Regions from separate parts of the Rhodococcus sp. SJ-3 genome, predicted to be linked through region 2. Evidence: riboswitches for the same ligand, from Rfam matches in the RefSeq annotation. Region 2 holds a riboswitch; each other region holds the start of a gene.
What was found. Region 2 has a riboswitch for S-adenosylmethionine ahead of ACTDXD_RS23100 (hypothetical protein). Riboswitches for the same ligand answer to the same signal wherever they lie in the genome.
Positions count from the first base shown of each region.

Region 1: linked by a shared signal. The riboswitch ahead of metX (homoserine O-acetyltransferase MetX) and the one ahead of ACTDXD_RS23100 (hypothetical protein) in region 2 are both predicted to bind S-adenosylmethionine.
Region 3: linked by a shared signal. The riboswitch ahead of ACTDXD_RS13555 (aminotransferase class V-fold PLP-dependent enzyme) and the one ahead of ACTDXD_RS23100 (hypothetical protein) in region 2 are both predicted to bind S-adenosylmethionine.

Region 1 covers NZ_CM123306.1:291,437-300,914, reverse strand. The annotation lists gene ACTDXD_RS01465 (DUF4349 domain-containing protein) at 1-46, shown strand, start outside; gene ACTDXD_RS01460 (rhodanese-like domain-containing protein) at 39-347, shown strand; gene ACTDXD_RS01455 (RsiV family protein) at 385-1,173, shown strand; gene ACTDXD_RS01450 (tRNA (cytidine(34)-2'-O)-methyltransferase) at 1,184-1,648, opposite strand; gene ACTDXD_RS01445 (wax ester/triacylglycerol synthase domain-containing protein) at 1,769-3,286, shown strand; gene ACTDXD_RS01440 (bifunctional methylenetetrahydrofolate dehydrogenase/methenyltetrahydrofolate cyclohydrolase) at 3,292-4,146, shown strand; gene ACTDXD_RS01435 (DUF3017 domain-containing protein) at 4,158-4,442, shown strand; gene metX (homoserine O-acetyltransferase MetX) at 4,466-5,593, opposite strand; SAM riboswitch class IV at 5,704-5,818, opposite strand; gene ACTDXD_RS01425 (NADP-dependent isocitrate dehydrogenase) at 6,095-7,318, shown strand; gene ACTDXD_RS01420 (exodeoxyribonuclease III) at 7,436-8,239, shown strand; gene trpS (tryptophan--tRNA ligase) at 8,285-9,334, shown strand; gene yhjD (inner membrane protein YhjD) at 9,352-9,478, shown strand, end outside.
Region 2 covers NZ_CM123306.1:4,945,855-4,955,332, reverse strand. The annotation lists gene kdpB (potassium-transporting ATPase subunit KdpB) at 1-71, shown strand, start outside; gene ACTDXD_RS23135 (potassium-transporting ATPase subunit C) at 75-713, shown strand; gene ACTDXD_RS23130 (DUF4118 domain-containing protein) at 721-3,255, shown strand; gene ACTDXD_RS23125 (response regulator) at 3,252-3,932, shown strand; gene idi (isopentenyl-diphosphate Delta-isomerase) at 4,031-4,588, shown strand; gene ACTDXD_RS23115 (VOC family protein) at 4,655-5,011, opposite strand; gene ACTDXD_RS23110 (TetR/AcrR family transcriptional regulator) at 5,070-5,663, opposite strand; gene ACTDXD_RS23105 (alpha/beta fold hydrolase) at 5,728-6,765, shown strand; gene ACTDXD_RS23100 (hypothetical protein) at 6,775-7,167, opposite strand; SAM riboswitch class IV at 7,193-7,305, opposite strand; gene ACTDXD_RS23095 (formate/nitrite transporter family protein) at 7,450-8,313, shown strand; gene ACTDXD_RS23090 (uridine kinase) at 8,399-9,010, shown strand; gene ACTDXD_RS23085 (winged helix DNA-binding domain-containing protein) at 9,012-9,478, opposite strand, start outside.
Region 3 covers NZ_CM123306.1:2,933,169-2,942,646, forward strand. The annotation lists gene ACTDXD_RS13550 (Pls/PosA family non-ribosomal peptide synthetase) at 1-1,179, opposite strand, end outside; SAM riboswitch class IV at 1,423-1,539, shown strand; gene ACTDXD_RS13555 (aminotransferase class V-fold PLP-dependent enzyme) at 1,610-2,920, shown strand; gene ACTDXD_RS13560 (putative leader peptide) at 2,971-3,063, shown strand; gene ACTDXD_RS13565 (hypothetical protein) at 3,121-3,726, shown strand; gene ACTDXD_RS13570 (YbaK/EbsC family protein) at 3,744-4,217, opposite strand; gene ACTDXD_RS13575 (crotonase/enoyl-CoA hydratase family protein) at 4,322-5,152, shown strand; gene ACTDXD_RS13580 (inorganic diphosphatase) at 5,278-5,769, opposite strand; gene dacB (D-alanyl-D-alanine carboxypeptidase/D-alanyl-D-alanine endopeptidase) at 5,933-7,336, shown strand; gene ACTDXD_RS13590 (zinc-dependent metalloprotease) at 7,333-8,364, shown strand; gene tilS (tRNA lysidine(34) synthetase TilS) at 8,367-9,392, shown strand; gene hpt (hypoxanthine phosphoribosyltransferase) at 9,413-9,478, shown strand, end outside.

The sequences.
Region 1 (9,478 bases), 1.2 Mb from region 2:
AAATCCCGGCGAGGCCCCCGACGAGAGGACCGACAACGATGCGTGAAGTCGATCTGGCTGCACTGGAAACCGCACTCGCCGAGGGTGCGCCCGTCATCGACGTGCGCGAACTCGACGAGTACATCCAGGTGCGGGTTCCTGGCGTGACGCACATACCGCTCAGCGAGTTCGTGGCACGGGTCGAGGAGATCCCCGCGGCCGAGACCGTGTACATCATCTGTGCGGTGGGGGGACGCAGCCTGCAGGCCGCCGACTATCTGTCCGGTCGCGGCATCAACGCCGTCTCCGTTGCCGGTGGCACCGACGGCTGGCAGCAGTCGGGCCGCCCCGTCGAGAGTGGTGCCTGAGCGTCAGTGCAGGTCCGGTGTGGGCAGTGCGTTCGACATGCGTGATCGCCGCCTCCCGCTCCTTGCCGGTGCCTGCGCTGTAGTCGTTCTGGTGCTGACGGCATGCACCGCCGAGAGCGGTACTGCAGTGGCGGGATCCTCGACGGCATCTCCGCAGATCACGGAGAACACCTCGACCTCGATCGGCACCACAACGGCCACCGAAGCCGATCAGCAGCCGTATCGTGCAGAGACCCTTCTCGTGTCCGGATCGACCGATCGCGTCGACTATGCCGTCGAGATCCCCCAGATCGGTGGCGGGGACCCCGCGGTCGTCGACGAGTTCAACGAGTCCATGCAGGCCGCGTTGCAGGACCTGATCGACGGCCGCGGGACCGAGCGCTACACGCTCGCCACGGGCACACAGGAGGTGACCCGGATCGGTGAGCATGTCGTCGCCGGACTGTTGATCACGTCCTACAACATGAATCCACCCGGCGCGCACCCCACAGCACTCGTGTCCACCGTTGTTGTCGACACCGACAACGCCACCCCCGTCACGCTGCAGGACCTGTTCCCGGACCTGCAGGCCGGACTCGACCGATTGTCCGAGCAGTCGGCGCTGCTCCTTCCGGAGACCGCGGCCGGTCCGGACTACGTCCGCGAGGGCATCGCACCCGAGGAGAACAACTTCGCCGACTGGCTCCCGACGCCCGAGGGTATGCAGATCCGGTTCGGCGATTATCAAGTGGGCCCGCACGCCATCGGACTCGTGGACATCACCGTTCCCTGGGACGAACTGGCCGATGTCATGGATCGGGCGATTCTGCCGGTGGTCAGCAGCTGAAACAGACCGGTCAGACTGCGCCGTCGAACCCGTGCTGGCGCCACGCCTCGTAGGCCACCACCGCGGCGGCGTTCGACAGGTTCAGCGAGCGGCGTCCGGGCAACATCGGAATGCGGACCTGTGTGGTGACATGCGGATCGGCGAGCACCTCGCCGGACAGCCCGGTCGGTTCGGGACCGAACAACAGGACGTCGCCCGAGCGGTACTCGATGTCGGCGTAGCTGGTCGTGGCGTGCGCCGTGAACGCGAAGACACGCTCCGGTTTCAGTGCTTCCCACGCCGCCTGCAGATCGGCATGCACCGTCACCGACGCCAGATCGTGGTAGTCGAGCCCGGCCCGCCGCAGCTTCGGCTCGGACAGATCGAATCCGAGGGGCTCCACGAGGTGCAGCTCGTCGCCGGTCGCGGCGACCATCCTGATCGCATTACCCGTATTCGGGGGGATACAGGGCTCATGGAACATCACTCGGAACACTCGTTCCAGCTTGCCAGCCGGTTCGAGACCGGACACACGCGGGGGGATGCGGCCTCGGCCGAGAGCTGTTTGAATCGGACGGGCAGACGCACAGCGAGACCGCGGAGGCGAACCATCGCGATGACACGCACATACGGGGTTCGTCTGGCTCCGCGCGACGCCCTCCACGTGTTCGTCGAGGAGGCGAACCCAGAAGACCCACCTGCGGTAATGCTGAGTTTCTATGTGTGCGACACGGAACAGGACGCGAATCCGATCGGCACCAACGCCGAGGCGGTGACCTGGTTCCTCGATCGGCTGGAACGGACGCCGGCGCTTCGTCGCCGCCTGCATCGAGTTCCCGCCGATCTCGACTACCCGTACTGGGTCGAGGCGGACGTCGACCCCGAGCACCACATTCGCTTCACGACGGTCGGCCACACCTCCCGCACCGAACTGCACAGGCGCCTGGCGTCGATGAAGGAGGCGCCCCTCGACCTGACAAGGCCACCCTGGGAGGTGCATGTCCTGACCGATGTCAGCGGGGTCGACGAGCTCCCTGCGGCGTCGACCATCGTCGCGTTGCGAATACACCATTCGCTCACCGACGGACTGGGAGCAGCCGAGATCGCCCGCGCGTTGTTCGACGATCCGGACGCGAAGCCGGCAGGCACCGAGGCGCTCTCCTCGGTTCCCGGTGTGGTCCGGGCGGTATCGGCACTGCCGTTCCGGTTCGTGCGGATGGTACCTGCTGTGCTCGCTGCGCTCCGCGCGCGGAAGGCGCTGACCACGCTGACCGCAGCGGGAACGATCACCCCACCGGCGCCGTGCCGTCCACGAACGCGTTTCGATACCGGTGGCAGCGGGTCGCGGCAGTTCGGCCGGGTCCGCATGGATCTGCGCGACGTCCGGGCCGTCGCTCGCTCCACCGGAACATCCGTCAACGATGTGATCCTGTCCGTGGTCTCGGGCGGTCTGCACTCGTATCTCGAGCAGCACGGAGAAACCCCGCCGGCGTCGCTCGCGGCGATCGTCCCCCGGTCGACCCGGCGCAGGTCCGGCGTCGAGGGAGGGAAGACCCGTGCGGCGAACGAGGTCACGCTCATGTACGTCGACCTGCACACCACCGACCATGCGGACCCGCTCGAGCGACTCCGCCTCGTCCGGGAATCGTCGAACTTGGAGAAGCAGCGTGTCGCGCGTCCGGAGACGGCGGCAACCACCGCACCCGTCGATGCTTCGCCCGCAGTGGACCTGAAGGTGTCGATTCGGCGTGCCCGCAACCGGAGGATCGAGTCGAGCGGCGCCGTCGTCGCTCTGGCGAACACCGCGGTGACCAATGTGCCCCGCGGCCGGGTCGAGGGCCTCCGTTTCGGCGGCAGCCCGGTGGTGGAAGCGCTGGGGACACCGATGCTCAGCCGGACCTCCGCCCTCGTCCATTCGGTGACATCGCTCGGAAATACTCTGAATCTGACGTTCCTGGTGAGTGTTTCGTCGATGCCGGACCCCGAGGACTACGAACGCCGTCTCGCGTCGGCGTTCGAAGATCTGTACCGCGCCGGAGCCCCCGACGGCAATCAGGTGGACTCTCGCGGTTGTTCCCCGTCCGGAACGATGTGGCACCGCCCGCCGCGAGCGAGTGGATACCTGGAAGAATGAGTGACGTGACTGCGACCATCCTGGACGGCAAAGCAACCCGCGACGAGATCTTCGAGGACCTGGTGGTCCGCGTGACAGCGCTGAAGGACAAGGGCATCACGCCCGGCCTCGGCACGATCCTGGTGGGCGACGACCCCGGATCGGCGGCGTACGTGCGCGGCAAGCACAACGACTGCGCCAAGGTGGGCATCACCTCGATCCGCAAGGATCTGCCCGCCGACATCACCCAAGAACAGCTCGAAGCGGCGATCGACGAACTCAACGCCGACCCCGCATGCACGGGGTACATTGTGCAGCTTCCGCTGCCCGGGCACCTCGACGAGAACGCCGCCCTCGAGCGGATCGACCCTGCCAAGGATGCGGACGGACTGCATCCGGTCAACCTCGGACGCCTGGTGCTCGGCAAGGAGGCGGCGTTGCCGTGCACCCCGCGGGGCATCGTCCACCTGCTGCGCCGCTACGAGGTGCCGATCAACGGCGCCCATGTGGTGGTCATCGGCCGCGGCGTGACCGTGGGCCGCCCGATCGGGCTCCTGCTGACCCGTCGCAGCGAGAACGCGACAGTGACGCTGTGCCACACCGGCACCAAGGACCTCGCCGCCGAGGTGAAGCGCGCCGACATCGTCGTTGCCGCAGCGGGTGTGCCCGGTCTGATCACCGCCGACATGGTCAAGCCCGGTGCAGCAGTGCTCGACGTGGGTGTCTCGCGCACAGCCGACGGCCTGCGCGGCGACGTCGCCGGCGACGTCCGCGACGTTGCCGGGTTCCTCTCGCCCAATCCCGGTGGTGTCGGACCCCTCACCCGCGCGTTTCTGCTGACGAACGTCGTCGAACGCGCCGAGCACGACGCCGGTCTCTGAGCAGTCAGCAGATGGACAGTTCGGTGCGTCTTACACGACTGAACCTGCCGCTGCTGGCGGTCACCGTGGTGATCGCCGCGGCGGTGGTCCTCGTGCTGGCCGATCGCTGGCGCCGAGGCGCTTTCGTGTTCGGTGGTGCGATGATCCTCGCGGGGATTCTCCGCTGGGCTCTCGACTCCGATCAGGTGGGAGTGCTCGCGGTGCGAAGCAAACGCTTCGACGTGGCAGCGATGCTCGCCATGGGTGGGGCGATCGTCGGACTGGCTGTCTCGATCGACCCCCTGGGCACAGGGTAGGGGGAACAGGCCGGCGAGCGCTGTTACGCGCTCGCCAGCTCCATCAGCTCGACGAGCAGCTTCGCGACCGCGTCGGCCTCGGTGAGGAAGCCGTCGTGTCCGTCGCGTGATTCGAGCACGCGCAGCCCGGCGCAATGGGGGAGACCGTCTGCGATCTCCTGCTGCAATCGAATCGGGTAGAGACGATCCGAATCGACGCCCGCGACGATCGTCGGTACCTGCGTGCTCGCCAATGCGGCCTCGACGCCACCGCGACCGCGGCCTACGTCGTGCCGGTTCATCGCGTCGCTCAGTACCACGTAGGTCCCGGGGTCGAACCGCTTGACGAGCTTCGCTGCCTGGTGGTCGAGGTAGCTCTGCACGGCGTAGCGTCCGTCACGCCACGGATCCTCGTCGTCTTGAGGGAGGTTGGCGAACCGCGAGTCGAGTTCTTCCTCGCTGCGATACGAGAGATGGGCCATGCGCCGCGCGATACCCAGCCCGGCCTCGGGCCGGCGGCCGGTCTCGTAGTAGTCGCCGCCCTGCCAGTCCGGATCCGCCATGATGGCAGCGATCTGGGTGCTCTGGACACCGATCTGATCGGCGGTTGCGCGGGAGCCGACCGCGAGGACCAGTGCCGCCCGCACCCGGCTCGGGTGGGAGACGACCCATTCGAGCGAACGCATGCCGCCCATCGATCCACCCGTCACCGCGGCCAATGTCTCGATGCCGAGGGCGTCGAGAAGGGCAGCTTCCGCGGTGATCTGATCGCGGATGGTGATCCGCGGGAAACGGGAGCCCCACGGTTTGCCGTCGGGCGCGGTGCTGCCCGGGCCGGTGGTGCCCTGGCATCCGCCGAGGACGTTCGTGGCCACCACGCACCACCGGTCGGTGTCGATCGGCGCGCCGGGGCCGACCATGCCGGACCACCAGCCTGGCGACGGGTGATCCGGTCCGGCCGGTCCGGTGATGTGTGAGTCCCCGGTCAGCGCGTGCTCGACGAGCACGACGTTGTCGCGGGTGGGTGACAGCGCGCCCCACCGCTGCAGAGCGACGGTGACATCGGGAAGGATGGCACCGCTTTCGAGGGTGATGCTGCCGATGTCGATGGTGTCGAGCTTTCCGTCTTCTGCGGGAAGCTCGATCCGTCGACGGTTGGTACCTGTTGTCAAGATGCGACCGCCTCGAGGCCAGTGGTGATGGTCAATGTGTCCTGCTTGCCATGTCGGGGCACTGGGACGAGAGCCGGTATCGACAGTCCATCAGCATTTCGAACCTCCCAAGAGCCGGCTTGTCGTCTGCGGTGCGCCGACGACCGTGTCCTCACCCGGAGCACCCCACCCTGGCCGGAGGGTTGCCGACCAGCAAGCCGGGGCTTCGCGCTGGCACTCATGACCTCGTCGGCAGTCTAACGGCTGGATCCTAGGGCTCGACACGCGGCTCTCGACCTTCCCTCCGCCTGCGCCCGAGCAGCAAGAAAGTTACCGGTCAGTAGCGCTTGGGGGCCGCAGCCGGGGTTGTGCGTGCATCGAATAGCAGTACGCTTGTTCTGTTTGGCTCAGTACCCGACGCGTGCGGAGCCATGCTCAGACGCCTGAGCTGAAGGCGGTCGCATTCCGGAAGTGCGGCCGCTCGGGGACTCGACTGCCGTCCAAGGAGGACACGAACCGCGTATGTCCAAGATCAAGGTTGAGGGTAAGGTCGTCGAACTCGACGGCGACGAGATGACGCGCATCATCTGGCAGTTCATCAAAGACAAGCTCATTCATCCCTATCTGGATGTGGATCTCGAGTACTACGACCTCGGCATCGAGAACCGTGATGCGACCGACGACCAGGTCACCATCGATTCCGCGAACGCCATCAAGAAGCACGGCGTCGGTGTCAAGTGCGCGACCATCACCCCGGACGAGGCGCGGGTCGAGGAGTTCGGCCTGAAGAAGATGTGGCGGTCACCCAACGGCACTATTCGTAACATCCTCGGCGGCACCATCTTCCGTGCACCCATCATCATCTCCAACGTGCCCAGGTTGGTTCCGGGTTGGACGAAGCCGGTCATCGTCGGCCGTCACGCATTCGGCGACCAGTACCGTGCCACAGACTTCAAGGTCCCCGGCGCAGGCACCGTCACCATCACCTACACGCCGGACGACGGTTCCGAACCGATCGAGCACGAGGTGTGCAGGATCCCCGAGGACGGCGGCGTCGTCATGGGTATGTACAACTACAAGAAATCCATCCAGGACTTCGCACGCGCCTCGCTGTCCTACGGTCTGCAGCGCAACTACCCGGTATACCTGTCCACCAAGAACACGATCCTCAAGGCCTACGACGGCATGTTCAAGGACGAGTTCCAGCGGATCTACGAGGACGAGTTCAAGGCGGAGTTCGACGCTGCCGGACTGACCTACGAGCACCGCCTGATCGACGACATGGTGGCGTCGTCCCTCAAGTGGGAAGGCGGCTACGTCTGGGCCTGCAAGAACTACGACGGTGACGTCCAGTCCGACACTGTTGCGCAGGGCTACGGCTCGCTCGGACTCATGACTTCCGTGTTGATGACTCCGGACGGCAGGACCGTCGAAGCGGAGGCCGCACACGGCACCGTCACCCGGCACTACCGGCAACATCAGCAGGGCAAGCCGACATCGACCAATCCCATTGCGTCGATCTTCGCGTGGACACGCGGTCTCGAGCACCGCGGCAAACTCGACAGCACATTCGAGGTGATCGAGTTCGCGCAGGCACTCGAGGACGTCGTCATCAAGACCGTCGAGGCAGGCAGCATGACCAAAGACCTTGCACTGCTCGTCGGTCCCGAACAATCGTGGCTGACCACCGAGGAGTTCCTCGGCACGCTCGACGAGAACCTGCAGAAGGCCCGCGCCTCGCAGTAGCGTTGCCGCGTCGAGAACCGACGCGTCGACGAGCAGTACGCGCGACGAGACGGGCCGCCCCATCGGGGACATCCCGTGCTTTCCGCTCTGTCTGTGGAGTCGGATACGGTGTGCGGCGTGTCCCTCACCATCACCACCGTGAATGTCAACGGCGTGCGCGCTGCGGCAGGAAAGGGCCTGCTGGCCTGGCTCGAAACCTCCGCTGCCGACATCGTCTGCCTCCAGGAAGTACGCGCGACCGAGAAGCAGTTCCACGCCGCGATCGCGCCCGCCCTGGACGCCGGTTGGCATGTCACGGGATCAGAGGCGTCCGCGAAGGGACGCGCGGGGGTTGCGATCCTCTCGCGCACGCCGGCGGACGCCGTCCGCGTGGGTTTCGACGTCGACGAGTACGTCGACTCGGGCCGCTACATCGAGGCGGATTTCGGGGCCGTGACGGTCGGCAGCCTCTACCTGCCCACTGGGGAAGCCGGAACCCCGAAGCAGGACGACAAAGAACGCTTCATGAAGGGTTTTTCCGCGTATCTGGGAGAGCGCGCCTCCGACGTCGTTTCGGCCGGTCGGGACATGGTGGTGTGCGGCGACTGGAACATCGCCCACACCGAGCGCGACATCAAGAACTGGAAGGGCAACGTCAAGAAATCGGGCTTCCTGCCCGAAGAACGCGACTGGGTGGGCGATCTGCTCGCCACCGGCCGATGGCACGACGTCGTGCGTGACGTCCACGGCGACGTCGCAGGCCCCTACTCCTGGTGGTCCTACCGCGGTAAGGCCTTCGACACCGACGCCGGCTGGCGCATCGACTACCACCTCGTGACGCCCGCGCTGGCGGAGCGGGTCGTCGACGCCCGGGTCGAACGCGCCGCGACGTATGCGGAACGCTGGTCCGATCATGCGCCGGTGACCGTCCGATTCCACTGACACCTCCTGCGGCGGCCGGATCCGGTGCGTGAAAGTATCGAGGCCATGTCGACGCCAGATCAGAACACCACAGCGCAGGACTCCCGGCCGGCCGCCAGGCCCCGGGTGCTCTCGGGCATCCAGCCCACCTCGGATTCGTTCCACCTCGGGAACTTTCTGGGGGCGTTGCAGCAGTGGGTTCCGGCGCAGGACGAGAACGACGCCTTCTACTTCATCCCCGACCTGCACGCCATCACGGTGCCGCAGAAACCGAAGGAGCTGCGGCAGCGGGTCCTCGTTGCCGCAGCGCAGCTGCTTGCGATCGGGATCGATCCGGAGCGCTCAGTGCTGTTCGTGCAGAGCCAGGTTCCCGAGCATGCCGAGTTGTCCTGGGTGCTCAACTGCCTCACCGGTTTCGGTGAAGCGAGCCGCATGACGCAGTTCAAGGACAAGTCGGCCAAGCAGGGGTCCGATCATGCGAGCGTCGGCCTGTTCACCTATCCGGTGCTCATGGCCGCGGACATCCTTCTCTACCGCGCCCACAAGGTCCCCGTCGGTGAGGACCAGCGCCAGCACCTCGAGCTCACCCGCGACCTCGCGCAGCGTTTCAACAAGCGGTTCGGAAAGACCTTCGTCGTTCCGGAGCCTCAGATCGTCAAGGGCACAGCCAAGATCTACGACCTGCAGGACCCGACGTCGAAGATGAGCAAGTCGGCGGCCACCGATGCCGGCCTGATCAATCTGCTCGACGACCCGAAGATCTCGGCGAAGAAGATCAAGTCGGCGGTGACCGACAACGACCGTGAGATCCGATTCGACCCGGAGAACAAGCCGGGCGTGAGCAACCTGCTCACCATCCAATCAGCACTGTCGGGCCGCTCGGTCGACGAACTCGTCGCCGGGTACGACGGCAAGGGCTACGGCGATCTGAAGGGGGACACCGCCGAGGTCCTCACCGAGTTCGTGACTCCGCTGCGCGCGAAGGTGGATGAGTACCTCGCAGACGAAGCGGAACTGCTCCGAATCCTGTCGAACGGAGCGGAGCGGGCACGCGAGGTCGCTTCCCGGACGCTGACGCAGGTCTATGACAAGGTGGGATTCCTACCCCGGAATTGACCCGTAAGGAGACCCAGATGGTCGGTGAGCCGGACGGCGACAAGAAGCCGAGTTTTCTCGAGCGTCAGCGTGCGGCCCGACCGTGGCTCGACCATCTGGTGCGGTCCGGTGTGCGGTATCAGGAGAACAAGGGCGACTATTACG
Region 2 (9,478 bases):
GCGTCGCCGCACCGTTCGTCGGCATCTGGCTCATCGACCTTGTGGTTCGACTCGTACCGGGAATGGGATAGGACATGCACACGATGAATTTCCTGCGTCAACTCCGCGTGGGCGCGGTCCTGCTGCTGATGCTCACCGCCGCCGTCGGCGTCGGGTATCCCGCGACCGTGTGGGCGGTGAGCCGCCTCGGGATCGACAGCGCTGAGGGAGCGCCGTTGACCGACACGAACGGGTGCGTCGTCGGTAGCCGGTTGATCGGTGTGGATCCGCAGGTCGCGCCCGGCGATCCCGACCCGTTCTTCCATCTGCGGATGGTCGGGTCGGTCGCCGAGGACGACCCTTTCGCTCCGGGCGACCCTGCAGCCGCGCTCCCGTCGAACCAGGGCCCGAGCAGCGATATCCTGGAAATGTTCATCGAGGAGCGCCGCGCGACGATCGCGGTCCGCGAAGCTGTGGTTGCAGAGGAGGTACCGGCCGATGCGGTCACAGGGTCGGGGTCCGGCGTCGACCCCCACATCTCCCCCGACTACGCCGAACTGCAGATCCCCCGAGTGGCCCGGGTCACAGGCCTGAACATCGACTACGTCCGCGAGCTCGTCTCCGAACACACCGAGGGCAGGCAATTCGGGTTTCTCGGCGAGGAAAGGGTGAATGTGCCTGAACTGAACGTGGCACTCGGGCTGACCTCACCCGGATGCACCACCGGACCGTGAAGTGGCGATGAGCGAAAACCCCGGTCCCGCGACTCGACGCGGACTCCTGAGGATCTACCTCGGCGCAGCGCCGGGTGCAGGAAAGACGTACGCCATGCTCGGAGAAGCGCATCGACGCCTTGCGCGCGGCGGCGACGTGGTGGTCGCGATCGTCGACACCCACGGGCGTGTCCGCACCGCCGAGCAGGTCACAGGTCTCGAAACAGTTCCGCCTCGGCGGTGGAAGTATCGGGGAGTCGAACTCGACGAACTCGACCTCGACACCGTGCTCGCACGCAGGCCCGCGGTGGCGTTGGTCGACGAACTCGCCCATACGAACGTGCCGGGCAGCAGAAACGAGAAGCGCTGGCAGGACGTCGAGGAACTGCTCGACGCAGGCATCGATGTCCTGTCCACCGTCAACATCCAGCATCTCGAATCGCTCAACGACGTCGTCGAGCAGATCACCGGCGTCGCGCAACGCGAAACCGTCCCGGACACGGTGGTGCGCCGAGCCGAGCAGGTCGAGCTCGTCGACATCACTCCGCAAGCGCTGCAGCGGCGGCTCGCGCATGGCAACGTCTACTCGCAGGACAGGATCGACGCTGCGCTGCGCAGCTATTTCCGTGAGGGGAACCTGACGGCGTTGCGCGAGATCGCGTTACTGTGGCTTGCCGATCAGGTCGATGTGGCGCTCGCAAAATATCGCGGCGAGCACGCCATCACCGACACGTGGGAAACACGCGAACGCGTGATCGTCGCCGTCACAGGCGGCCCCGAGTCCGCCACTCTGATCCGTCGTGCGAGCCGGATCGCGGCCAAGGCCAGCGCCGAACTGGTCGTCGTCAATATCGTCCGCGGGGATGGTCTCACCCGTGTCTCGGAACGCCGGATGAGCACGGTCCGGAAGCTCGCCGCAAGCCTGGGTGCGGGGATGCACCAGGTCGTCGGCGACGACGTACCCTCGACGTTGCTCGCGTTCGCGAGAGAGGTGAACGCCACTCAACTCGTGATCGGGACGTCACGGCGTTCACGCTGGGCCCGCATCCTGGACGAGGGTATCGGAGCAGCCGTGGTCCGCGACTCCGGCAAGATCGATGTGCACACGGTCACTCACGAACATGCCGTGGGCACACCGAAGGTCGCCGTGCTGGGGCGTCACGAACGACGGCTCCAGGCGTGGCTCGCCGCAGTCGTGATCCCCCTCGCTGCCACCGCACTGATGATGCTGGTCGATCGCGTCGTGGGTGTCGCAGGCCAAGAGGCATTGTTCTTCGTCGTCGTGCTGACCGTCGCCCTCTTCGGCGGCATCGGTCCGGCCATCGTGGCGGCGCTGCTGTCCGGCCTACTGCTGAACTACTTCTTCACCGAACCCCACCACAGCCTCACGATCGCCGCGCCGGAGAATTTCGTCACCACCGTCGTGCTGCTCATCGTGGCCGTGGCCGTGGCGGCACTCGTCGACGCCGCCGCCGAGCGTGCGCGGGAAGCTCGTTTCGTGTCGCAGGAAGCCGAACTGCTCGCGCTGTTCGCCGGGGCCGTCCTGCGCGGTGCAGACGTGCACACACTGCTTGCCAAGGTGCGGGAGACCTACGGTCAGAAGGGTGTGGCCGTCCTGCGAGTCGAGGGCGACACCCACGTTGTGCTCGACAGCGCCGGCGTCGAGATACCGACCTCGCGCGACGACGCCGACACCGTGTGCGAGATCGACGAGGGGCGGTACATGCTCTTGCTGTCCGGGCGTCGTTTGCGTCCACGCGACCGACGGATCCTGACCACTGTCACCGGACAGATCGCCGGGTTGGTCCGGCAAGGTGAGCTTGCAGCCGAAGCGTCCCACGCCTCGGCGCTCGCCGAAACCGACCGGCTACGACGGCTGCTGCTGTCTGCGGTCAGTCACGATCTGCGCACGCCGCTCGCGGCGGTCAAGGCATCCGTATCGAGTCTGCGCAGCACCGACATCGAGTTTTCGAAGGAAGACACGTCCGAATTACTCGCGACGATCGAGGAATCCACCGATCAACTCACCCGCCTGGTGACGAATCTGCTCGACTCGTCGCGCCTCGCGTCCGGGGTCGTCGCTCCGGCACTGGATCTGGTGTATCTCGACGACGTGGTCGAACGTGCCGTGCTCACTCTCGCGAACGGTGGCCACGACAACGTGCTCGCCCTCCGAGAACGCATCGAGGTCGACGTCGACGACACAACCGTCTGCGCCGACGAGACATTGCTCGAGCGGGCTTTGGCGAACCTCATCGACAACGCGCTGCGGTACGCGCCGGGCAGTCCGGTCCTCATCGGCGCGACCATCGCCGACGACCACAACATCGTCACCGTCGTCGACCGCGGCCCCGGGCTGCGACGCGACGAGCGCGGTGACGCGTTCACCGTTTTTCCTCGGGCCGGCGATCAGCGCACGACCGGGGGTGCAGGTCTCGGACTCACTGTGGCACGAGGGTTCATCGAGGTCATGGGCGGAACCCTCACCCCGACCGACACTCCGGGCGGCGGCACCACCATGGTCATCGACCTCCCCACTGCACCGGCGAAGATGAAGCCATGACTCGTATCCTGGTCGTCGACGACGAGCCGCAGATCCTGCGCGCCCTGCGGATCAACCTCAAAGCCCGTGGGTACGACGTCGTCACCGCTGCCGACGGCACCACGGCCCTGCGTGCCGTCGCGCAGCACCACCCGGACGTGATCGTCCTCGACCTCGGCCTGCCCGACATCGACGGGATCGAGGTGCTCGCCGGACTCCGTGGCTGGTGCACCACCCCGGTGATCGTGCTCTCTGCCCGCAACGATGCCGCCGACAAGGTCGCTGCGCTCGACACCGGTGCCGACGACTACGTCACCAAACCGTTCGGAATGGAGGAGTTTCTGGCCCGGATCCGCGCGGCCGTCCGACGCGCCACCGCGATCTCCGGGCTTCCGGATCCATTGGTGGTGGCCGCGAACTTCACCGTCGATCTCGAATCCAAGAAGGTCACACGCGAGGGCGTCGACGTGCACCTGACACCGACCGAATGGGGCATGCTCGAGATGCTCGTCCGCAACCGCGGCAAGCTCGTCGGGCAACGCGAACTGCTCACAGAGTTGTGGGGCCCGGCCTACACGACCCAGAGTCATTATCTGCGCGTCTATCTCACCCAGCTTCGTCGCAAGCTCGAACTCGATCCAGCGCATCCCCGTCACCTGCTCACAGAGCCCGGACGTGGGTATCGCTTCGAAATGTGATCGATGCGGAATCGCCGGCTCGAGCCGCGCAGGTAGGCTCGATCCGGCGAATGTCAGACGTCGCCCGATACCCCTGAGCACCTAACGGAGATCTCCAGATGACAGCGCGTGCCCACGACGAACTCGTGGTTCTGCTCGACGAGGACGAGCGACCCATCGGAACAGCTCCGAAAGCCACCGTCCATCACACGGACACTCCGCTTCACCTGGCATTCTCCTGCTACGTGTTCGATGACGAGGGCCGGGTCCTCACGACTCGACGCGCACTGGACAAGATCACATGGCCCGGCGTGTGGACGAATGCGTGCTGTGGTCATCCCGGACCCGACGAATCCCTCGAGGACGCGATACACCGCCGTCTCGAGCAGGAGCTGGGCCTCGCGGTCGACGACCTCACATGCATGTTGCCGCGTTTCCGCTATCGCGCGACGGCAGCCGACGGGACCGTCGAGAACGAAGTCTGTCCGGTGTTCTGCGCCCGCGCAGCATCCCGCCTCGAGCCCGACCCGTCCGAGGTGATGGACTGGTCGTGGGTGTCATGGGCCGATATGCAAACCGCCTCAACCCTTCCGTGGCTGATCAGCCCGTGGTCGGCCGAGCAGATTCCGCAACTCGCTCGGACCGGCGTGGCGCGATGGGTCGACGCCGCGATCTGAACCTCGCCTGCCCGACGGTCGTACTCGACCGGCGGTGCCCATGACAAGCGCGCTCGTCGAAGGGGTTCACGCTTCGGACCACACACCCAGTTCGTTTCCACTCGGATCGAGGAAGGTGAACCGGCGCCCTCCGGGGAAATCGTACGGCCCCGACGAAATTGTGCCCCCGGCATGTTCGACCGCACCGACCGAGGCATCGAGGTCGCTCGAGTACAGCAGGACCAGCGGTCCGGCTGTACCCGGTGCGCGCAGGGTCGTGAGCCCGCCGACCTCCCCGTCACCTTCTGCGGCGCGGATACCGGCGTACTTCGGACCATAGTCGTTGAATTTCCACCCGAAAGCAGCCTCGTAGAATGCGCGTGAGGCGCCGAGATCTGTAGCGGCGAGTTCGATGTAGTCGAATGTGTGATGAGTGTTGACCATGGAACCATGGTGAACCTGCCCACCGACACGGTGCAGTGGCGACGCGTGATCGGCCAGTTCACTCGCGGCTTCCCTCCGGACCGATGTCGATGCTGCGGTCGATCTCCCGAAGGACGAGATCGACCGCAGCGTCCGCGTCCATCCCCGCAATCAGCACGGATTGTGTCGCACCGGTACTGACCGCAACCAACCTCACGGCTTCGTTGTGCGCCCGGGCCTCGGAGAACCCGACAAGACGGAGTAGACGCCCGGCCTCGCTGACGGTTCCACCCGATGCGTCGGCAAGAAAGGATCTGATCCACGGATCGTTCGTCGCTTTCGCAAGGTAGGCATACCAGACCGAGACACCGACGCGTGCGGGTGCATTCGTCGGAACAGGCTGGGTGAGCAATGCCGCGAGGGCCGATCTCGGATCACCGGGGCATCCGTGTTCGCGATAAACCTGTTCGGCACCGGTGACCATTTCCTGCGCTCCGGCCCGGATCAGATGCTGTTTCGATTCGAAGTAGTGCTGGATCCTGCCGATCGAGACGCCGGCCTCCTCAGCCACCGCATGCAACGTGACCCCGTCGATTCCCCGCTCGTGGATCACCGCCCACAGGGCCCACACAATCTCTTTGCGACGCTCGGCATGGTCGACAACTTTCGGCATGACCGCATTTTACAATATGCCTATACTGCAAAAGGTACTGATACTCGACGATCAGGGGTTGCATATGAGTGAGTACGCCGCACGCACAGATTCCCGGACCGAGCATCCACCACCAGCTCGTCCGCGTTACCGATGGCTTCGTCGCAGCGGGCTGGTCGTCCTCGCCGCGCTCACAGCGCTGGGTGCTGTGAGCGTGCAGCAGTTCTTCTTCGGAGCACCCGGCGTGGGTCATTTCCGCGACGCAGAAGGACGCCAGAGCTACGTCGCGGCGTACGAGCAAGCGATGTCCTCACTCCCCTCACCCACATCGACCCACGACCTCGCGACCCGCTTCGGCACAGTTCGCGCTTATGAGTGGAGCTCCCCGGACACCGCGGACACCGTTCCGGTCGTCCTGGTGCCGGGCCGGTCGTCGGGTGTTCCGATGTGGGCCGAGAACCTTGACGACTTCCTACCTCACCGACGGGTTGTTGCTTTCGACGCACTCGGTGATGCCGGTTTGTCGGTACAGAATGTTCCGCTCACCTCCTTCGGCGACCAGGCCATCTGGATCACCGACGCACTCGACGCACTCGCAACCGACACCGTGCACATCGTCGGTCATTCGTTCGGTGGAGCAATCGCAGCGACATACGCGCAGCATTTCCCGGAGAGGGTCCGGTCGCTGACACTCCTCGAACCGGTTTTCACCTTCGCGCGTCCCTCGGCCCGCATGATGGCGTGGACCATGGTGTCGTCTCTCCCGTTCCTGCCCGAGTCCTGGCGCACGACCGCGCTCGGAAAGGTAGGCGGGGCCGAGTTCGACTCGAACGACGACATGGCGAAGATGATCGCCGCGGGTTCGGAGCACTTCTCGGCGGTCCTGCCGATTCCTTCTCCCCTGAGTGATGACGAGATGGAGGCCCTCGCCATGCCCACCTATGTCGCTATCGCCGAACGCGATTCGCTCGCCGGAGGCGACACTGCAGTGCAGCGGGCACGAACACTCCCGCGCGCACTCGTCGATATCTTCCCGAACACCACCCATTCGCTACCGATGCAAGCGAAGGAGGCTCTGGCAGTAGAGCTTCCAGAATTCTGGCACGAGGCCGAACAGAACTGATCCGACGGGTCACCGGCCGGGCACATAGGTCAGCGTCGGAACGCGCCCTCGTACGCAGTCCGTCCAGTGATCAGGTGCGGCAAGGGTGAAGGTCGCAGGCACATACGGATCAGGGCCCGGCAGGATCAGCACTCGCCACTGCGGAACCCAGGTCCCGATCTCCCCACAAGCGTGGACCGCGTCGGCGATCGCAGCGGTGTCATGGTGACGGAATACGAGTCGTATTCCATCCCAAGATAATTCGACGCGCGTCTCGTCCAGGACGCGCACCAGCGCGCCGACACTGAGATCGGAATCGTCGAAAGCCTTACGGGCGCGGATGAAGTGTACGTGGTGCCCGTCGCCGAACGAAGCGCACTCGTGAGCACCTACGTGATCGGTACCGCGAATATGGTCGGTCATGATTTCCTCCGGGTCGGCCCCGGGCGGGGCGCTCGTGCCCGGGCCGGTCGGCCGCGAGCCGCTTCGTCATCCGAGCCACCCGCGAGCGTGGGGTTGGCGTGCCGTCAAGTCGGAGCTTGGCGACGGCATCTCGTGAAGCACCGCCAATATACATGATGGAGCGACCTCACAACCCGAGCCACCGCCTGCGGAGAAGAACGCAACGCATCCTTACTGCTCCGAAACGCCACGGTGACCGACCCCGCCGACACTGGTCGGCACTGTTCGCATCAGGAGGTTGCCGTGTCCTACGTTCCACCCGCCGAGCTGGCCCGCGCGATGGTCGACGCCGGCCAGAGCAAGGTCCTCATGTCTACCCGCGACACCCTGATCAGGGCGTATATGGCCGGTGCGATCCTCACACTCGGGGCAGCATTTGCAATTACCGTCACCGTGCAGACCGGCAACGCCCTCCTCGGAGCCATTCTCTTCCCGGTCGGATTCTGTCTGCTGTACCTACTGGGTTTCGATCTTCTCACCGGGGTGTTCACGATGGTCCCCATCGCATACCTCGACAGACGCCCGGGGGTGACGATCGGGTCGATGCTCCGCAACTGGGCTCTGGTCTTCGTCGGAAACTTCCTCGGCGCCTTCACCGTGGCCGTGCTGATCACCTTCATCCTCACCTACGGCTATTCGATCCCGCCGGACGCGGTCGGCGAACGTCTCGGTGAGATCGGTGAAGCGCGCACTCTCGGGTATGCAGAGCATGGCGCGGCGGGCATGGCAACCCTGTTCTTCCGCGGCATGCTGTGCAACTGGATGGTCTCCACCGGCGTTGTCGCAGCGATGATGTCCAAGAGTGTGCCGGGCAAGGTTCTCGTGATGTGGATGCCCGTCATGCTGTTCTTCTACATGGGTTTCGAGCACTCGGTCGTCAACATGTTCCTGTTCCCGTCCGGCCTGCTTCTCGGCGGTGACTTCACCCTCGGTGACTATCTGATCTGGAACGAGGTCCCGACGGTTCTGGGCAACCTTGTCGGCGGTGTCGTGTTCGTGGGTCTCGCTCTCTACATCACCCACGTGCGGACGCAACCCAAGCGCGCGATCGGGGCGCCTGCCTCGGACCGCGCCGCAGCGTCGGCCAGGACTCCCGAACCCGTGTGATGCGATCCGTGGCTTCGATTCTCCCGACGCACAGGCCCTATCGCGGCAGAGGGATGTCGGGTCACGCCGGCGATACCCTGATCGGATGGCGTCGTTCACACCGATCTCACCTGCTGTACTCACCGAACTACTCGCCGAACGTGCATACGCACTACCGGGCCCGGTCGCCATGGCAATTTCGGCCGCCGACGCCGCAGAACCGATGGATCTGGCGAGCCGGGTTGTCGAGGCCCTGCGCGCCGCGGGGCGTCCCGCGCACGCCGTGTCACTGCACGATTTCGTCCGACCTGCCTCGCTCCGTCTCGAACACGGGCACGCCGATGAAGAGAGTTATCGGTCGGGCTGGTACGACTACGACGCGCTGGACCGCGAGGTGGTCTCGTCCCTGAAGAGCGGGCATCGCTTTCTGCCGCGGTTGTGGGACGAGGCCACCGACCGGTCGGCGCGAGCACACCGGGTCGGCGCCGCAGACGATCACGTGCTTGTCGTAGCAGGACCGATGCTCCTCGGCCGAGGCATCCCGTTCGATGTGACCGTCGACCTGAAAATGTCCCGGGGTGCGCTCGAACGGGGAACTCCCGCCGCCGACCATTGGACGATCTCCCCGCTACTCGCACACGAGGCCGAGGTCTCTTCCGCGGCCGACATCGTGGTGCGCTTCGAACATCCGGATCGGCCCGCGCTGCGGGATTCCTGAACTATCCGGCAGCCAGGGCCTTGGCCAATGGCGAGGGGAATCGCGGCAGCACCCGCACACCCTCCAGCCATTCCTCGAGCCGAGCAGCTTCGGCGGTGAGAAAGGCCGATGCTTCCTTCCCTGCGTCCTCGAGCATATGGAGCCGGACGGCGCCGTCGTCGGATTGCCACCACGTGCCGACAACCCGGCCGTCCCACCACGCCGTCGGCCCTGCGTTTCCACTGGTGTCGAAGAGTTGCTGCTTGTACGGGCCGAGGTACCACTCTCGCTCGAACCAACCCATCGTGGTGGGATCGAGAGACGGCAGCAGGGCGCCCCACGGCTCAGCAGAGGGCGCGGGGTCGACGTCGTCCGGGAGGAGATAGCCGACACGCCCGTCGAGGTCGACTTCCACAGCCGCGAGTTCGGTCAGCGCAGCTCGGACCGCTTTGATCGTCGAGCCGAGCCACCATTTGATGTCGGCTTCGG
Region 3 (9,478 bases), 2.0 Mb from region 2:
ACTGTCGAGTACGACGAGGTCGCCGCTGCGATAGGCGCGATCCCAGCCGAGGGTGGGCATGGGCGCGTACTTCTCGGCGTCTTTCGCCGGGTCCAGGTAGCGGGCGAGCCCGACACCGCCGATCACGAGCTCGCCGGACTGTCCTTCGGCGACGGGATTGCCCTCGGTGTCTACGACCGCAAGATCCCAGCCGTCGAGTGGCAGACCGATCCGGATCGGTCCGGTGCCGTCCATGATGGCGGCGCACGCGACCACCGTCGCTTCGGTGGGGCCGTAGGTGTTCCACACTTCACGGCCGGGCACGGCGAGACGCTCGGCGAGGTCGGGCGGGCATGCTTCCCCGCCGAAGATGAGCAGGCGCACTGCTTCGAGTGCCTCGCCGGGCCACATCGCCGCAAGGGTCGGGACCGTGGAGACGACGTTGATGTTGCGAGAGACCAGCCACGGGCCGAGGTCCATTCCGGAGCGCACGAGCGAACGCGGCGCAGGAACGAGGCACGCGCCGTGCCGCCAGGCCAGCCACATCTCCTCGCATGATGCGTCGAATGCGACGGACAGACCTGCGAGGACCCGGTCGCTTGGGCCGAGAGGTTCTTCCCGGCAGAACAGGTTCGCTTCGGCGTCGACGAAGGCGGCGGCGTTGCGGTGTGTGACGGCGACACCCTTCGGGGTGCCGGTGGAACCCGAGGTGAAGATGATCCACGCGTCGTCGTCGAGGGCCGGTTCGCGTACGTCCGGTTCGTCGGCAGGAGGAGCGGTGCCGGGACCGATCCCCGCATCGGTGACGATCGCGGTCACCTTTGCTTCGGAGAAGACCAGCTCGGCACGCTCATCGGGGTCGTCGGCGTCTACCGGGACGTAGGCGGCGCCTGCGGCGAGAACGGACAGAATGGTGATGTAGAGGTCTTTGGATCCGGACGACATGCGCACCCCGACGCGATCGCCGGCGCCCACACCGGCCTCCGCGAGTCCACGTGCTCCTGCGCTGACCTGGTCGAGCAGTTCGGCGTACTCGAGCATCGTGGTGCCGTCGTCGATTGCAGGAGCGTGGGGGTGCGATTCGGCGCTGGCGCGAAGTACGTCGACGAGTGTGCGCGGCGCGGGTGCGTGTGATCCGCGCAGGAAGACTTCCGGTACGAGCGACGTGTCGTCGGCTGCGGGCGGGGGTTGAGCAGACAATCCGCTGTCCTTCTACTCGGGTGGGCGATCCGGGTTATTTCACGTGAAGGTGGACAACAGATGAACGTTCGGTACGCGCAGCGAGCGGGTGGGGGTGTGCGGTGTCACGCCTCAGAGCAAAGCACGATGGTGGTTCCTCCGCAGGTCAGAAGGAGAAATTCTCTTTCGGCCGGAGACCGTGCGGAGGGCCTCGACGGGATGCCGACTTGACACGCAGTGTGCCCGGTGTCATTGTCTTCGGCAGGTCATGAGTACCAGCGTCAAGCCCCGGCTCGCTGGTCGGCAACCCTCCGCCGCGGTGGGGTGCTCCGGGTGACGACCTGGCTGACGTACCGAACCCGGACGCAGCAAGCGCGGACTCCGCCGGCGAACGATTCACCATCGTCGTGGCGATCACCGACGGGTCCCTGATCGATGAGGGAAATTCGTCATGACTGTTGCTACTTCCACCTGTATCGCTCCCTTTGCTCGCGTGTCGGGCTGTGACGTGCAGGTTCCTCTGGTGCAGGGCGGAACCTGCAGCTACGCGAACTTCGACTATGCGGCGAGCGCACCGGCTCTGGAGAGTGTGACGGACCGGATTTCCGAGCTGTTGCCGTTCTACGCCAGCGTGCACCGTGGTGCGGGCTATGCCTCGCGCATCAGCACCACGAGCTACGAGGAGTCGCGTGAGTCGGTTTCCCGGTTCGTCGGTGCCGACGAGGACCAGGTCGTGGTCTTCACCCGAAACACCACGGATTCGATCAACCTGCTCGCCGGTGCAGTCCCCGGCGACGTGGTGGTACTCGACATCGAGCATCATGCGAACTTGTTGCCGTGGAAGAACACTCGTGTGGTCGAAGCTGCGGATTCGGTTTCGGAAACCGTGTGGCGGATCGCCGTCGAGCTCGAGCGTGCGCCGACGGCACTGCTTGCCATCACGGGAGCGTCCAATGTGACCGGCGAGGTGCTGCCGATTGCCGAACTCGCCGAACTCGCCCACGCGTGCGGCGCACGGATCTTCGTCGACGGTGCCCAGCTGGTTCCGCATCGCCGCGTCGACCTCGCCGAGCTCGGCGTCGACTATCTCGCGTTCTCGGGCCACAAGCTGTACGCGCCGTTCGGTGCCGGGGTGCTCGTCGGACGTCGCGACTGGCTCGATGTCGCGGAGCCGTACCTCGCCGGGGGCGGAGCAGTACGTGAGGTCGCCCTCGACCGCACCGAATGGGCGTGCGCCCCTGCCCGGCACGAAGCCGGGTCCCCGAACGTGCTGGGGGTCGCGGCGATCGCTGCCGCGTGCGACACTCTCGCGTCGCACGACGCCGAGGCAGCTGCGCGTCACGAGGAGCTGTTGTGCGCGCAGCTTGTCGATGGCCTGCACGACATCTACGGCGTGGAAATCCTTAGGCTGTGGGATGATTCGGCAGACTGCGTCGGGATCGTGACCTTCGGTATCGATGGTTTCGAGCCCGGCGAGATAGCCGCGTACCTCTCGGCCGAACACGGCATCGGTGTTCGTGACGGGCGTTTCTGCGCCCACCCGTTGCTCGCCCGCGTCGGCCTTCCCGGTGGTGCGGTGCGCGCCTCGCTGGGATTGGGTAGTTCCTCGGCGGACGTCGATCGTCTGCTCGCGGCGCTTCGGCAGCTGGTGGCGAGCGGGCCGCAGTGGTCGTATGCCAAGGTCGAGGGGGCCTGGAGCCCGTCGCCGGAGACCCGGATCGGCCTTACGCAGTCGGGCGACGGTGCGGCGGAGTGCGTCTGATGATCGCCGCAGCGATCGACAATTCCCGGCGAGATCAGTAGGGTTTTCTCATGGCAGTGTGGAGTTCGGCGCAGGCAGCGGCCCAGTGGTGCCGCCGCCACGTCGACCTGTGCCGCACGGCCTCCTGCATCTGTTCGGACTGACGAGGTTCCCGTTCCCGCTTTTTCGATGCCGAGTTCGGCATATCGAGAGGAATTCTCATGTCCTACAGTAGTATTTCTTCAGCCGAGTCCCTGCGTGTCGCAGTCGAATTCGTAGATGGTTCAGGGCCAGATGTGTGGGCGGATCTCACCGTCGATCGCGACGGCGGTGGGCCGCTCGACCTCAGTGCTGCTCCGCGCACCGTCGTGCGGGTGCGCGCCGCAGATCTGCGGGAAGCGCGCAAGCTGCGCGATCGGGCACGAGCCGATGCCTCGGCGGAAGGCCGCGACCCCGACGCCCTCACGGTGCTGGTCGACCTCGAAGTGATCGTCGACCTCGAAGCGCGCGTGGCTCGTCGCCGTGCTCAGGATGCGTGGCGCCGGGCAGGCGGGGGAGCAGCGGGCCTGTCCTACGTCGGTACTCCGACCGGGCTGGCCGGCCTGATCGCCGATATTCATGCCGTGAAGGTCGCCGACGGCGTCACCCTGATCCCGGTGGCCGGTGGCATCACGGTCGACAACATCGTCGATGGAACCCTGCCGTGGCTAGAGTCTCGCGGACTCATCGAGATCTCACCGTCGTCGGCGGAGTTGGGGCGCAGGTTCGCCGCAGGCAGAGGTCGCGCCACTGATCGTCCGGACGGTCGTGTGGCCCTCGCATCCTGACCTCCTGCACGTTGTGATCAGTCGACCTCGAGGTCGACGCCCGCAGTGATCCGCAGGAGTTCGGTGTACGAGGTGCGGAAGAGGGTGTCCAGGCTCCCTCCCGATGCCCACAGTTCGGGGTATCCCGCCAAAGCGCAGTCGACGTAGGTCGGCAGATTGGTGGGGTGCCCCAGCGGTGCCACACCGCCCGGTTGTTGCCCGGTGACCTCGGCGATCAAGTCGTCGGGTGCGGGAGTGAGGGTGCCGGCCAGCCTGGCGCCGGCCCGCTCGAGTGAGACCCGGTGCGCGCCCGAGACGAGAACCAGTATCGGCTCCTCGTCGAGAAGGAGTACGAGGGACTCGACGATGGCTCCGACGTCGACCCGCACTGCGGCTGCTGCCTGTTCGGCGGTGCGCACCGGCGTCGACTGCGTGGTGATCAGGCCGTGATGTCCTCGGGCGATGAGGGTGTCGGCGACACGGGCAGCATTCGGGTGCAGAGGCCTGGGCATGATGCCACCCTATGAAAACCGGTGACTGCTGTGACCGGATCCAGAAGGATCGACGTGATCGGAAGCTCGATGCGGTTTACACGCTCAAATATTACTCTCGAGTAATGACTGATTCATCCAGTTGGAAGGCGTTCACCGTAGAGCGCACCGAACACGTCGCCCAGGTCACGCTCATCGGCCCGGGCAAAGGCAACGCGATGGGGCCGGACTTCTGGTCGGAACTACCGCAGATCTTCGCGCAACTCGACACCGACCCCGAGGTTCGCGCCGTCGTGCTCACCGGCTCCGGCAAGCACTTCTCGTACGGTCTCGACCTTCCTGGCATGGCCGGTGAGCTCGGGCCGGTGCTGGCCGACAAAGCGCAGGCGAAGCCCCGCACCGATTTCCACGCCATGGTCAAGCGCATGCAGGGCGCCATCACGGCCGTCGCCGACTGTCGTAAGCCCGTCGTCGCTGCGATCTCGGGATGGTGCATCGGCGGCGGCGTCGACCTCGTCTCGGCGGCCGACATCCGCTACGCCAGCGCCGACGCCCAGTTCAGCGTCCGTGAGGTCAAGGTCGGTATGGTCGCCGACGTGGGGAGCCTCGCGCGACTTCCCCGGATCATCGGTGACGGGCACCTACGTGAACTCGCGCTGACCGGCAAGGACATCGACGCCGCACGCGCCGAGAAGATCGGTCTCGTGAACGACGTCTTCGACGACGCCGCAGCAACACTCGCCGCAGCGCACGCGAGCGCGGCCGAGATCGCAGGCAACCCCCCGCTCGTGGTCCACGGCATCAAGGACGTCCTCGACCACACGCGGTCCGCGCAGGTCGACGACAGTCTTCGTTATGTCGCGGCCTGGAACTCGGCGTTCTTGCCGTCCGAAGACCTCACCGAAGCGATCGCGGCCGTGATGCAGAAGCGCACGCCGGAGTTCAAGGGGCGCTAGGACGCACCCTGCAGCAAGACGACATCTCCGGGCCGATTTCGTGATCGGCCGGGAGATGTCGTCTTCAGGGGACGCGGTGCCTGCCGTCGTCCTACGGACTTCGGTGTCCGCATCGTCCTACGGACTCAGTGTCCGCCGTTGTCCTTCAAGCGCGCGATCGACGCGGTTACTTCGGCCTCGGCGTCGGCCCGGCCCGCCCAATCGGCAGCTTCGACATGCTTGCCCGGCTCGAGGTCCTTGTAATGCACGAAGAAGTGCTTGATTGCGTCGAGCTCGAACTGCGGCACATCGCTGATGTCCTGGATGTGATCCCAGCGCGGGTCACCGGCCGGAACGGCCAGGACCTTGTCGTCTCCGCCTGCCTCGTCGACCATCTTGAACATGCCGACCGGACGTGCATCGACGATCACGCCGGGGTACACGGACTCGGGGAGCAGCACAAGGCAGTCGAGCGGATCGCCGTCCTCACCGAGAGTGTTCTCGATGTAGCCGTAGTCGGCGGGGTAACCGAAGGAGGTGTAGAGGTAGCGGTCGAGCTTGACGCGGCCGGTCTCGTGATCGACCTCGTACTTGTTGCGCTGCCCCTTGGGGATCTCGATGGTGACCTCGAACTCCACGCCTTGCCTCACTTCGTCGATGTTTGCCAGTCGATACGACGTCCGTATCTGCGGCGATGGTCCGCAGTGAGGATAACCGTCCCGACGCTACGCTGTAGGTGCAGGTACCGGACCACCACGCGACCACCAAGGGCGCGAGTGTGTTGGACACAGCGGAGGCGCGTTGGCGGGGCAAGGCAAGAGCAAGAAGCAGGGCGGACTCGAGACCCGTAAACGTCGGAGCTTCCGGATCCTGCTCGGTATCTGGATCGTGGGCTTCCTGGCGCTGGTGGTCGGTGGCGCGTTCGCGGTGTACGACGTCCGCAGCACTGCATCAGCCGCGGTGGTCCCCGCCCCCGCGCCCGTCGTCGCTGCGCCGCAGGTCGCAGCCGTCACCGACTCCGCCCCCGCACCCAGCCCCTCCGGGCTCGCCACTGCACTCGGCGCTGCCGTCGCGAACCCGGGACTCGGCGCATTCACCGGATCGGTCACCGACGCCGCGACGGGCACTGTGCTCTGGTCACACGAGCCCGACCGTCCGATGACACCGGCGTCCACCACGAAACTGCTCACGGCAGCAGCGGCGCTGATCGCCCTGCCGAGCGACCATCGGGTCACGACGAAGGTGGTGTCCGGATCCCGGCCGGGCGAGATCGTGCTGGTCGCGGGGGGCGACCCGACACTGACAGCGCAGCCCGCCGGTCAGGACGGCTTCTATCCGGGCGCTCCGCGCATCGCCGACCTCGCCGACCAGATCACACGTTCCGGAAGTGTGGTCGACACCGTGCTCGTCGACACCGGTGCGTACAGCGGCGAGCTCCTCGCACCCGGATGGTTCCCCGAGGACGTCCCCGCGGGCTTCGTTGCCCCGATCGAGCCGGTGATGCTCGACAGTGGGCGATCCGACCCGCTCGAAGACGAATCGCCGCGCAGCGCCACACCCGCCCTGGACGCGGGCCGGGCACTTGCCACTGCACTCGGCGCAGATCCTGCAACAGTGGCTCTCGCGTCTGCCCCTCCCGGTGCGACCCCCATGGCATCGGTGCAATCGGCACCGCTGCGCGACCGGCTCGGCCAGATGGTGAGCCGTTCCGACAATGTGCTCGCCGAGGCAATCGGTCGTGAGGTCGCGATGGAGGCCGGGGTCGGGGCTTCCTTCTCCGATGCCACCGGTGCCGTCCTGCGTGTGCTGCAGGGCGCGGGCTTCGACACCTCCGGGGTAACGCTTGTCGACCTCAGCGGCCTTTCGGTCGACGACCGGATCCCCGCCGGTCTGCTCGACTCCATCATGGCGGCCGCCGCGGCACCGGACCGTGAGGAACTGCGTCCCATACTCGACTACTTGCCTGTCGCCGGAGGCACCGGCACCCTCGCTGATCGCTACGGTGCGACGAATCGCGCCGGAGCCGGGTGGGTTCGAGCCAAGACGGGCACACTGAATCTGGTGAGTGGACTTTCGGGCTATGTCGTCGACGTCGACGGTCGGGTGCTCTCGTTCGCGTTGCTGTCCAACGATCGTTCCCCCGGTGAGGCCAGGCCCGCGCTCGATGCGGTGGCTGCGGTCCTCCGAGAATGCGGATGCCGATGAGTGGCGCCGACCGCGCACTCGGCGACGCGATCGATTGGTCGTTCGCGGCGGGAGTCGGCGCGCGGCTGGCGCGGCCCGCGCCTGCGATGTCGCGCTACACATACGACACCGCGGCCGCTGAACTCGCGTCCGCGTCGGATCGGGCCGAGGCGCCGGTCCGGGATCTGACCGGTCTCGGGGACGGCGCCGCGCCGCGGCCTGCACTCGTCGTCGACCGGCCGGGGTGGGTCCACGCGGCTGCCGCTTCGATGTCCGAACTGGTCGGCGAAGGGGAGAACCGCTCGTGGGCCGCGAAGCCCGCAGGAGCGCAGGCCGGTGCGATGCTCGCCTATCTGTCCTCGGCGGTGCTCGGACAGTACGACCCGTTCTCCAGGACGCTGCTGCTGGTCACCCCGAATGTCGTCGCCGTCGAACGGGCCCTGAAGGTGCCCACCGCAGACTTCCGGCTTTGGGTATGCCTGCACGAGGTAACCCACAGGGTGCAGTTCGCGGAGGCACCCTGGATGGCCGACCTCATGCGCGACGCCGCCGGGGAACTCTCGGCAGCCGTCGACGAGCCGATCGGCGACATCGCCAGGCGCCTGATCTCGGCTGTCCGTGACCTGCGCGAACCCGAAGGCAAACCGATGTCGCAGCGCGGCATGCTCGGCCTGATGCGTGCGCTGCAGGCCGAACCGCAACGCGAAAGCCTCGACCGGATGCTCGCGCTGGGCACCCTTCTCGAGGGGCACGCGGACCATGTCATGGACGCGGTCGGACCGTCAGTGGTTCCCTCGGTGGTCCGCATCCGTCGTGCGTTCGACAGCCGGCGGCGACGCAGCAGCAATCCGATCCACCGCGTCATCCGCATCCTGCTCGGGATGGACGCGAAGATCGCGCAGTACGTCCACGGCAAGAGGTTCGTCGACGCCGTCGTGGAGAAGGTGGGGATGGAGCGGTTCAACGTGGTCTGGTCCGGGCCGGACGCACTGCCGACACTCGGCGAGATCGACAAGCCCGAAGCCTGGATCGCGCGAGTGCTGGGCTGACGATGGCTGCGGCATCGCCACCCCTGCTCCCCGCGACCCCCGCGATCCACGAGATCCGATTGGCAGTGCGCGCGTGGCTCACCGAGTATGGCGCGACCACCGTCGTCGTCGGGCTTTCCGGTGGTGCCGACTCGGCGGCCCTGACCGCCGCCGCCGTCGCCGAGGCCCATGCGGTGCACGCGGTAGTGGTGGATCACCGACTACAGGCCGGATCCGACGTGGTCGCCGCACGAGCCGTCGAATTCGCGGAGTCGGTCGGATGCGCGTCAGCGCAGGTACGAGCGGTCGATGTGACCGGCCCCGGCGGACTCGAAGCCGCCGCCCGTCACGCGCGATACGAGGCCCTCGACGACGCGCGGTGCGGCCATCCGGTGCTGCTCGGACACACTCTCGACGATCAGGCCGAAACCGTCCTGCTCGGCCTCGGCCGCGGCTCGGGTCTGCGGTCGATCCGTGGAATGGCGTCGTTCGACGACCCGTGGGGGCGCCCTCTCCTCGGCATTCGGCGCGACACCACTCGGCTGGCGTGTGAGGAGCTCGGCTACGACCCGTACGAGGATCCGCACAACTCGGACTCGCGGTTCACGCGCGTGCGGCTGCGGAGCGAGGTTCTCCCCCTGCTAGAGGACGCTCTCGGTGGTGGAGTGGCTGCGGCGCTCGCGCGAACCGCGGCGCAGTTGCGCGAAGACGGTGAAGCTCTCGATGCGGCCGCGGCGAGCGTGCTGTCGGACGCCCTCGGGCAACCGGGCGCCCCAGTAGGAGAGCAGCAACTCGATACCGCGACGCTCGCGTCGGCGCCACCGGCGGTCGGGCGTCGTGCGGTGCGGGCGTGGTTGATCGAAATGGGAGTCTCGTCACCGCCCGACCGGACCCTCCGGGCAGTGGACGCCCTGGTGAGAGGATGGCGCGGGCAAGGACCGGTGGCCGTCGGCCGCGGTCCCGGACGGGGGAGCAGGTTGGTGGTGGCACGACGGCGTGGCAGGCTGATCCTCGAGTTCGTCGACCAGCAACGGTGTGCGGACGACTGACGGAAGGTAGGTAGGACCCGGTGTACGAAGGCGATATTGCGTCGGTGCTGATCTCGCAGGAAGAGATCGAGAAGCGCACCGCAGAA